Regions from separate parts of the Flavonifractor sp. An52 genome, predicted to be linked through region 2. Evidence: predicted binding sites of a transcription regulator. Region 2 holds the regulator's gene; each other region holds the start of a gene.
The links. Region 2 encodes LexA, which represses DNA repair genes until DNA is damaged. Its sites were predicted from a motif close to CNAACANNTGTTNG; they were not measured.
Positions count from the first base shown of each region.

Region 1: the regulator LexA is predicted to act here: its motif matches at 1,277-1,290, upstream of dinB (DNA polymerase IV).
Region 3: the regulator LexA is predicted to act here: its motif matches at 1,505-1,518, upstream of B5G06_RS00855 (putative DNA modification/repair radical SAM protein).

Region 1 is NZ_NFIB01000025.1:35,693-38,968, reverse strand. It holds gene B5G06_RS10260 (leucine-rich repeat domain-containing protein) at 1-445, opposite strand, end outside; gene B5G06_RS10255 (DUF5655 domain-containing protein) at 822-1,199, opposite strand; gene dinB (DNA polymerase IV) at 1,360-2,598, shown strand; gene B5G06_RS10245 (radical SAM protein) at 2,799-3,276, shown strand, end outside.
Region 2 is NZ_NFIB01000029.1:31,601-34,876, reverse strand. It holds gene B5G06_RS11130 (exodeoxyribonuclease III) at 17-769, opposite strand; gene B5G06_RS11125 (DUF6440 family protein) at 766-951, opposite strand; gene B5G06_RS11120 (permease of phosphate ABC transporter) at 964-1,194, opposite strand; gene B5G06_RS11115 (methylated-DNA--[protein]-cysteine S-methyltransferase) at 1,191-1,646, opposite strand; gene lexA (transcriptional repressor LexA) at 1,648-2,247, opposite strand; gene B5G06_RS11105 (MerR family transcriptional regulator) at 2,321-3,160, opposite strand; gene B5G06_RS11100 (MATE family efflux transporter) at 3,255-3,276, shown strand, end outside.
Region 3 is NZ_NFIB01000002.1:9,844-13,119, reverse strand. It holds gene B5G06_RS00865 (amidohydrolase family protein) at 1-514, opposite strand, end outside; gene B5G06_RS00860 (purine-nucleoside phosphorylase) at 560-1,387, opposite strand; gene B5G06_RS00855 (putative DNA modification/repair radical SAM protein) at 1,581-2,831, shown strand; gene B5G06_RS00850 (TIGR03915 family putative DNA repair protein) at 2,861-3,276, shown strand, end outside.

The sequences.
Region 1 (3,276 bases), on a different contig from region 2:
TAAGGTTCGTCAGCGGAGATATGTCAGACACCGGATTTCCACTCAGCTCTAAGATTGCCAAGTGCTGCAGTTGTGCCACGGGTGTCACATCGGTAATCTGATTCTCGTGCAGATCCAATTTCTTTAATTGTGCCAGCGCAGCCAAAGGTATAAGATTAACGATTTGATTTTGGTTAAGCTTCAAATCACGCAGTTGCAGTAAACCTGTAAGCGGCGTCAGGTCTGTAATGCGGTTCATGGAAAGGTCCAGACTTTTTAGTTCTTTCAGTTCTGCCAAAGGCGCCAGATCAGAGATAAGACGCCCAGGCAGGTACAGCTTTTCTAACTGTTTCAAAGTGGCCAGAGGAGTCAGATCGCGAATAAGTTGAACATCCATTGGCAGCTCCTTGGTATCCAATGCAATTTTCTGCCCATCAATCAAAAGAAAGCGTCTGTCCGCTATCATAAAACTCCCTCCTAATCGGATGCTGCACCTTCATCCTGGTAAAGAGAATAACCTAGTGGAAATCAACTTAAAGAACAGGTTACAGCGACAAAACCCTGCGGCACCCTGCTATTGGGCAGGCTGTCGCAGGGCATGAAAAGGCTGCAAAAACCGCTATATTTACCAGTAGATGTAATTTCATCCTTAGCCATAACACAGTTTTCCAAAGTAAGATGGTCAGTGGGTGAACAGAGCAATTATGTGTAGTGGTTTATACATGATATAGTGTCATTATATCACAGGGCAATCCCGTGCGGAAATGCTTTCTCGGGCTGGATTGTGACGTTTTTCTTAAGAAAATGAGCCGAGAATATGGCTCCGAATACACTGTCAGGGACTATTTGAGCGCGGAAAAGACACTGGCCTCATAGATCCATCCCATTAGCTCATCGTCGATTTCATCAAGGTTTGAAATAAGTACATGGTGGGTCCAGCGGTTGGGATAGGGCTCGGTAGCCACGTCAATTCTGGGGGATTCCAGACAGTGATCCAGGCCAAAGGTGACCACAATGTAGTGGGCGGGGCGATCTTTGGCCTTGCGGACTTTGCTAAAGGAGACGCAGGCAAACATATGCCGGTTATAAAAGGAAATCTGGCTTTTCTGTACCTTGATTTGTACATCGGCAATCCGGTCCAAGATCAGGCCTTCCAACCGCTCATACAGCGGCAGCGCCTCTATATCCTGCTGAAAAAACAGCAGAGCATTTTCGTCCATGAAAACCCCTCCTTTGCTATCAGTGTATCATATCCGTGCAGCTATGAACAGCGGTGTGCGCCTGGAATATAGCGAATAGAACGAATGTTTGACTTTGCGGTAAAAAAAGCATATAATAAAAAAATCAGCCGTATCTTTTTGGGAGAGGGGAGGGAAGTGCTTGGACCGGGTCATTTTTCACTGTGATTTGAATAGTTTTTACGCATCGGTGGAGCTGCTGGATCATCCGGAGTTAAAGGACAGGCCGGCGGCGGTATGTGGTGACCCGGAGAGTCGCCATGGAATTATTCTGGCCAAAAATGAGCTGGCCAAAAAGTATAAAGTACAGACGGCAGAGACCATCTGGCAGGCCAGACGGAAGTGTCCGGACCTGGTACTGCTGCCGGCCCACCACTGGAAGTATCGGGAGTATTCCAAAAAGGTGAATGCCATCTATGAACGGTATACCGATCTGGTGGAGCCCTTCTCCATTGACGAGAGCTGGTTGGATGTGACCGGGACCCTTCATCTCTTTGGAGGGGATGGAAAGGCTTTGGCCGACCAGATTCGCCAAACAGTGCGGCAGGAATTGGGGCTGACGGTATCGGTGGGCGTTTCCTTTAATAAGGTATTTGCGAAAATGGGCAGCGACTACCGAAAACCGGACGCCACAACGGTGATCACCCGGGAAAACTTTCAACAGCTGCTCTGGCCATTGCCGGTGACCGATCTGCTCTTTGTGGGCCGTGCGGCGGCCAGGGTGCTCAATGGCTACGGGATACGCACCATTGGTGATCTGGCCCGGTTTGACCGGGAGAGCCTGGGGCAGATTCTGGGCAAGGGAGGATATACCCTCCACGACTATGCCACGGGCAGGGAACACGCCCCGGTGGTACCTGCCCGGGATATGCCAGGGCCCAAGTCGGTGGGAAACGGATTGACCTTCCCTAAAAATCTGGTGGGCTGGGAGCAGCTGCGTACAGCGCTGTCTGAGTTGGCAGACGAGGTTGCGGTCCGGCTGCGCAAGCACGGACTCAAATGTACCACCGTACAGATCACCGTGCGTGATCCGTCCTTTAAAGATATCTGCCGCCAGAAGCGGCTTAGTGCCCCCACTTATATCTCCCGGGACCTGGCGCAGTGCGGGATGGAGCTGCTGCACAGCTGTTGGAGTGAGCGGCAGCCAGTCCGGGCCCTTACCATTACGGCCCAGAACCTGGTGGAGGAGCGGGACGCAGGGGAGCAGGTGGACCTGTTCGCCGCCGACGCCATACCCTGCCGTGATAAGCTGGAGAAGCTGGAGAAGGCCATGGATTCCATCCGGGACAAATATGGGCGGGGGGCCATCTCCATTGCTTCTGCCGTCCATCCGGCGGGAGAGCCGGACAGGGAGGACCAGCGGCTGCCGCCGGGGGACTGATATAGTTTCATAAACCACATTATAGCATGGATAAAATTATATAAAACTGGGGCGCAAATCTGAAACGCTTTTAAGCAAACTGCTGTTTTTGTATAGAGTTTGGACATGAAACGGGTTTTGTCTATTTTCAATTTTCGTCAGAAAAGGTATCATGACACACAATGATAGGTATTGTTATGCCGTGAAAGGGGAAAATAAAGATGAAAATTCCTGACAGTCTGAAGCGCTATGGCCTGGCCAAGGTGTTTGATTATCTGGATAAAGACCCTATGAACAATATGAGCAAGGTTATGGACCTGGTCAATAAGTTCTCCGGGGACACCCTGTCCACTCAGCGTGAGGCGTTCGACAAGGCCATCAATGATAAGGATTCCTGCTGGCACCAGCTGATCGAGAAGGTCTGGACCCAGACCGACCCCGATGTGCTCAAGACCGTGTTCAACAACTTCTTCGTCAACGCCAACCTGGTGGGCTGGCCCAAGCAGGAGAAGATGCGTGAGAAGTACGGCTGCAATATTCCCTGGGCCATTCTGCTGGACCCCACCTCTGCCTGCAACCTGCACTGCACCGGCTGCTGGGCGGCGGAGTACGGCAATAAGCTGAATCTGTCCTTTGACGATATCGACTCCATCATCACCCAGGGCAAGGAACTGGGCATCTATATGTACATCTACACCG
Region 2 (3,276 bases):
AGTCCTGTTTTTTGTCTTATTCCAGATCCAGCTCCACCGGGCAGTGGTCACTGCCGGTGACGTCGGCATGGATGATCTGGTCCTTCACCCGGGGCAGCAGACGCTCCGACACGATGAAGTAGTCGATGCGCCACCCGGCGTTGTTCTTCCGGGCGTTGAAGCGGTAGCTCCACCAGGTATAGGCCCCGGTCTTGTCTGGGTAGAGGGCACGGAAGCTGTCGGCAAAACCGCTCTGCAGCAGGGTAGTCATCTTGCCCCGCTCCTGGTCGGAGAAGCCTGCGTTGCCCCGGTTGGTCTTGGGGTTTTTCAGGTCAATCTCCTCATGGGCCACGTTGAGGTCGCCGCACAGCACCACCGGCTTCTTCTGGTCCAGGGTCATCAGGTAGGCCCGGAAATCGTCCTCCCACTGCATCCGGTAGTCGATGCGGGCCAGCCCCTCCTTGGCGTTGGGGGTGTAACAGCACACCAGATAGAAGTCCTCATACTCCGCCGTGATCACCCGGCCCTCGGTGTCGTGCTCCGGGATACCCAGGCCGTAGGTCACGGCCAGAGGCTCGGTTTTGGTGATGAGGGCGGTACCGGAGTAGCCCTTCTTCTCGGCGCTGTTCCAGTAGATGTGGTAGCCCGGCAAGTCCAGCTCGATCTGGTGGGGCTGGAGCTTGGTCTCCTGGAGACAGAAGGCGTCGGCGTCCATCTCCTTGAAAAAGTCCAGAAAGCCCTTGCCCAGGCAGGCCCGCAGGCCGTTGACGTTCCAGGTGATCAGCTTCATTCCCAGTCCTCCGCCTTCCATTTCATGGGTTTTCCGTCGCTGTCCAGCAGCGGGGTGATACCGCCGGCATATCCGTCGTGCATCTCCAGGTAGAGCATACCGGTCTTGGTATCCAGCAGAACCCGGGTGGCATCGGCCACACCCTGGGTGTAGATCACCTGAAAGCGCTTATCCTTTCCCATAGACACGCTCCTTTATTCCTTTCGCATCTCACCCTCCAGATGGGGGAGGAATTTCAGCATAATGGGCAGATAGGTGGCCACAAAGACCACCACCGCCCCAAGAGCCGCCCATTTCCGCAGCTTTTTGGGGGCAGCCAGGCCCAGCATGACCCCGGCGGCGCACAGGCACAGCTTCACCAGGGCCAGGTCCTTCCAGTTCATTTTGGCAATATAGGCATCGGCGGCAGAAAACAGTTTTTTCATAGTATTCCCTCCAGTCGCAGCAGCCATTCCTTCAATTCCAGTCCGCCCCCGTAGCCAGTGAGGGTTCCATTAGCCCCCACCACCCGGTGGCAGGGTAAAAAGATGGGCAGGGGATTGCGGTGGTTGGCCTGGCCTACCGCCCGGCTGCCCTTGGGGCAGCCCACCCGGCGGGCCAGTTCTCCGTAAGTAATGGTCTGCCCGTAGGGGATGTCCGCCAGGGCGGACCACACCTTGCGCTGAAAAGGGGTACCCTGTGGGGCAAGGGGCAGGTCAAAGTCCCGCCGTTCCCCCGCCAGATAGGCCAGCAGCTCCTCCTTGCCTCGGGCGAGCAGGGGCGTCTCCTCCCCCACCGGAGACATGGGGGAATTGGGCAAATACAGGGCGGTAAGCCCGCCCCCCTCCTCCTCCAGCGCCATAGGTCCCACGGGGGTATCAAAGACCACGCGGTTCATCTCAGTACCGCCGCACCACGGCGGTAACCTTGCCCAGGATGGCGCATCCTTCGCCGTCGATGGGCTCGTAGTCCGGGTTCTCGGGCATGAGCCACACATGGCCGTCCTTCCGGCGGAGGGTCTTCACCGTAGCCTCGTCCTCAAAGAGGGCCACCACGATCTCCCCGCTGTGGGCATCGGCCTGCTGGTGGACAATCACCAGGTCCCCGGGCAGGATACCGGCATACTTCATGGACTCCCCCCGCACCTTCAGGGCAAAATACTCCCCGGGCCGCCCGCCGGTGTCAAAAGTCAGATAGTCCTCGATGCACTCCTGGGCCAGAATGGGGGACCCGGCGGCCACGCTGCCCACCACCGGCACCTTGTCCTCCGGGACTGCCGGAGTCTCCGGCTGGGCCACGGTGATGGAGCGGGTCTTACCCTCCGCCTTGGTGATGAGGCCCGCCGCCTCCAGCCCCTTCAGGTGGAAGTGGACGGTGGAGGGGGATTTCAGCCCCACATAGGCCCCGATCTCCCGGACGGAGGGGGGATAGCCGTGCTCCGCCGAAAAGGAAATAATATAATCGTAAATCTGCTGCTGCTTGGGCGAGAGCGTTTTCATGGCAGACCCTCCTTTGGTCAGTTTTATCCGACCTCAGTATACCATAATCCCCTCAATATTGCAAACATTTGTTCTAAATTTGCTCAAAATTCTGCCCGTCAAGGTACACCGACAGCCGAAGCAGGTACTGGTCGTAGCCCTTGCCCGCCAACTCGTCCAGCAGCACGTCCTCCCAGAACAGCTCCCCCAAAGTCAGGCCGTGGACATCGGCCCACTCCAGCAGCCGCTGGTAGCCCTCCCGCACGGTGTCAAAGCTGCCGGCATGGAAGTAGGTCAGATAGCGCCCCGCCGGGGCGGTGAGCAGCCGCACCCCCCGGATGGGCTTGTCTACCTGGGTGTAGCAGTAGGTATAGCCCTCCCAGTCCTTCCGCCGGGCGGCCTCCACCGGCAGGATAGCCCCCAGGGCGTAGGGGCTGGCCACCTGATGGGCCTCGCAGTATTCCAGGTGGCGGGCCAGGATATGGGCGTACTTGCCCGCATCGGTGATGCCGGGGGCGGCGGTGGCCACATACCACCGCTGGGGCCATTCCTCCACCACGACCTGGCCGGGCGGGACGGCCAGGGCCTGCCGGGTCAGCTCCGCTTTCCGGCGGATCAGGGACCGCAGCCGCCGCAGCCGGGACAGCTTCTCGGTCAGGGCTTCCTCTTCCTCCTCCAGCAGCTCCAGCAGGGCCTCCGGGCTGCGCCGGTCCAGGTAGGCCTTGATGTCGGACAGGGGCATTCCCAGCTCCTTGAGGACGGAAATGACCTGAAATACCTCGATCTGCGCCGGGGCGTAGTAGCGGTAGCCGTTCTCCCCCCGGATGGCGGGAGAGAAGATGCCGGTTTCATCGTAGTGAAACAGGGTGTGCTTGGTGACGCCGCACAAGGCCGCAAACTCCCCGGTGGTAAAGCGCATCTCTGTTTGATCCATGGCGCAAACCTCCCTCTTGACTATCGGGTTACCCGATAGCTTATCATGATTTGTACTGCTTGTAAACGCTTACTGGAAATGGAGGGAACACGCCATGAAAAACCGGTTGGATCAGG
Region 3 (3,276 bases), on a different contig from region 2:
GCCACTTCTCGGTGAGCTCCCGCTGGGCCACGCAGTCGTGGTTGGTGTCGGGATCAAAGCCCTCCCCGAAGAGGACGCCGCCGCAGCTCAGGTTGGCGCTGATGCCGGCGGAGGCAGCCTCCTGGGCAATGATGTCGGTATGCATATACATATCGGCAATGGTGGTGACGCCGGAGGCGATCATCTCCGCCAGACCCAGGGCGGTGCAGGACCGGACGGCCCGGTCGTCCCAGCGGGCCTCCACCGGAAAGATGTAGTTGTTCAGCCAGTCCTGGAGGTTGTTGCCGTCGCCGTAGCCCCGCATGGCGGTCATAGGCACATGGGTGTGGGCGTTGACAAAGCCGGGCATCAGTACGTTGCCGCGGCCGTCAATCTCCTGGTCAAAGGTCCCCTGAGGGCGGACGGTGCCCACGGAGACGATCCTGGTGCCCTCCACCGCCACATAGGCGCCGGGCATTACGGTGCCCGCCTCGTCCATCAGCACGGCGGTGCAGTTGTGAATGAGAATGGACATAAACTGTTGATCTCCTTTGTTTGTGATACAGAAGAAAGCCCCGTCTTACCCGATCTGCTTCAGGCAGGCCAGTACCAGCCGGGAGAACTTGTCCTTGCAGGCCTCGGCGGCCTCCAGCACCTCCTCCTCGGAGAGGGGCTGATCCAGGATGCCGGCGGCCATGTTGGACAGGAGGGTGAAGCCCAGCACCTGCATCCCGCAGTGGCCTGCCACGATGACTTCGGGGGCGGTGGACATACCCACCGCGTCGGCCCCGGCGATGCGGGCGAAGCGCACCTCGGCGGGGGTCTCGTACTGGGGGCCGGGGAAGTACATATACACGCCTTCCTTCAGCTCAATACCCAGCTCCCCGGCGGCCTTCCGGGCCACGTCCTGGAGGGCGGGGGTGTACAGGTGGGAGGCGTCGGGGAAGCGGACGCCGAACTCGGGCAGGTTCTCGCCCCGCAGGGGGGACTCCATGAAGATCTTGATCTGGTCGGTGATGAGCATCAGGTCGCCCGCCTTCCAGCTGGTGTTGACGCAGCCGGCGGCGTTGGTGACAATGAGGGTGTCGCAGCCCAGCAGCTTGAGCACCCGGACGGCGTAGGCCACCTCCTCGTAGGAGTAGCCTTCATAGTGGTGCATCCGGCCCTGCATGACGGCCACGCTCTGGCCCTCCAGGGTGCCGAATACCAGGCGGCCCTTGTGGCCGGGGGCTGTGGAGGCCTTGAAGTGGGGGATCTCCCCGTAGGGCACGGCCACGGCGTTCTCTACAATATCCCCCATGTAGCCCAGGCCGGAGCCCAGGATCATGGCCACCTTGGGGGCAAAGGTACCGATCTTGCTGCGGATGTAGTCGGCGCTCTCCTGATACTGCGCAAAGGTATAGTGCATAACAGATCCTCCTTAACAGCGGATGAAAGTAAAAGTTTTCGGTCCTATGAAAGGTTAATCTATGCAATTATACACCTTGTAATAGGAAAAAGCAATGAGGATTGCTGTGTGGAATGAGGAACAAAAGTTCCAGAACTCCCCTCTTGACTGGTACGTTTGTTCGATATATAATGGGGCCAAAGGGGGGAGCACGGTGGACCTGATGGATAAGCTGACCATTTTGGCGGATGCGGCCAAGTACGATGCGGCCTGCACCTCCAGCGGGGTGGACCGGCGGGGCGGCAAAGGCATGGGGAGCACCATGGCCGCCGGGTGCTGCCATTCCTTCTCCGCCGACGGCCGGTGTATCTCCCTTTTGAAGGTACTGTACACCAACCGCTGTATCTACGACTGCGCCTACTGCGTCAACCGCCGGTCCAACGACCTGCCCCGGGCGGCCTTCACCCCAAGGGAGCTGGCGGAGCTGACCATGGGCTTCTACCGGCGCAACTATATTGAGGGGCTGTTTCTCTCCTCCGCGGTGTGGGTCAGCCCCGACCGCACCACCGAGGAGATGATATCTGCCCTCACCCTCCTGCGGCAGGAGTACGGCTTTCATGGCTATATCCACGCCAAGGCCATCCCCGGGGCCGACCCGCTCCTTACCCAGCGGCTGGGTCAGCTGGCCGACCGGCTTTCGGTGAATATTGAGCTGCCCAGCGAGGACAGCCTCCATAAATTGTGCCCCGACAAGGAGAAAAAGGCCATTCTGGCCCCCATGGCCCAGATCCGGGACGGCATCACTCAGGCCAAGGGGGAGCTGGTGAAGTATAAGCACGCTCCCCGGTTTGCCCCGGCGGGCCAGTCCACCCAGATGATCATTGGGGCCACCCCTGAGAGCGACAAGCACATTTTGACCCTGACTCAGGCTTTATATGACCAGTACAAGCTGAAACGGGTGTTTTTCTCCGCCTATATGCCTGTGTCCGACAGTTCCCTCCTCCCCGCCCGGCAGGACTTCAAGCCGCCCCTGCTGCGGGAGCACCGGCTGTACCAGGCCGACTGGCTGCTGCGGTTCTACCACTTCCGGGCGGAGGAGCTGCTGGACGAGGCCCACCCCAACTTCGACACCCGGGTGGACCCCAAGTGTGCCTGGGCCCTGGGACATATGGAACGGTTCCCGGTGGAGGTGAACAAAGCCGACTACGAGACCCTGCTGCGGGTGCCCGGCATCGGGGTGGTGTCCGCCCGGCGGATTCTCACCGCCCGGCGGGTGGGGCCCCTCACCTTCTTGGGCCTGAAAACCCTGGGGGTGGTGCTGAAACGGGCCCAGTATTTCATCACCTGCTCGGGAAAAATGCTGGAGGGGTTAAGGGTGAACCCCGACGGGGTGCTCCACCACCTGGTGGCTCTGGAAAGGCCCGCCCTGGCGGGTAATGAGCCGGAGCAGTTGTCGTTGTTTTGAAGGTTACGCCCTCTGGAAAGGAGGTCCCCATGGACTGGCCCAGATTTGCCTACGAATATGATGGCAGCTTTGCCGGATTCCTCACCTGCGTCTTTGCGGCCTACGCCAACAAGGAGGAGCCCGCCTGCTTCCTCACCTACGGGGACGGCCGGGTGACTCTGTGGCCCCAGCGGACGGTGGACACCGACGACCAGAAGGCCCGGCGGGTGTACCGCTCTCTGGACCGGAGCATGGGCCAGCAGGGCCGCCGCCTGGTGACCTACGGCTTTCTCACCTGCCTGGAGGAGCGGGAGCTGGCCCTGTGGGACTTCCTCCGGCTGGGCTATGAGCGGGGGCCGTCGGTGGTGCGGGATCTCACCGATCCCCGGGTGTCCGTCCTGGGCAAGGCGGTCGGGCACCTGACAAACGAGGCCCACCTGCTTAAGGGTTTTACCCGCTTCTCCGA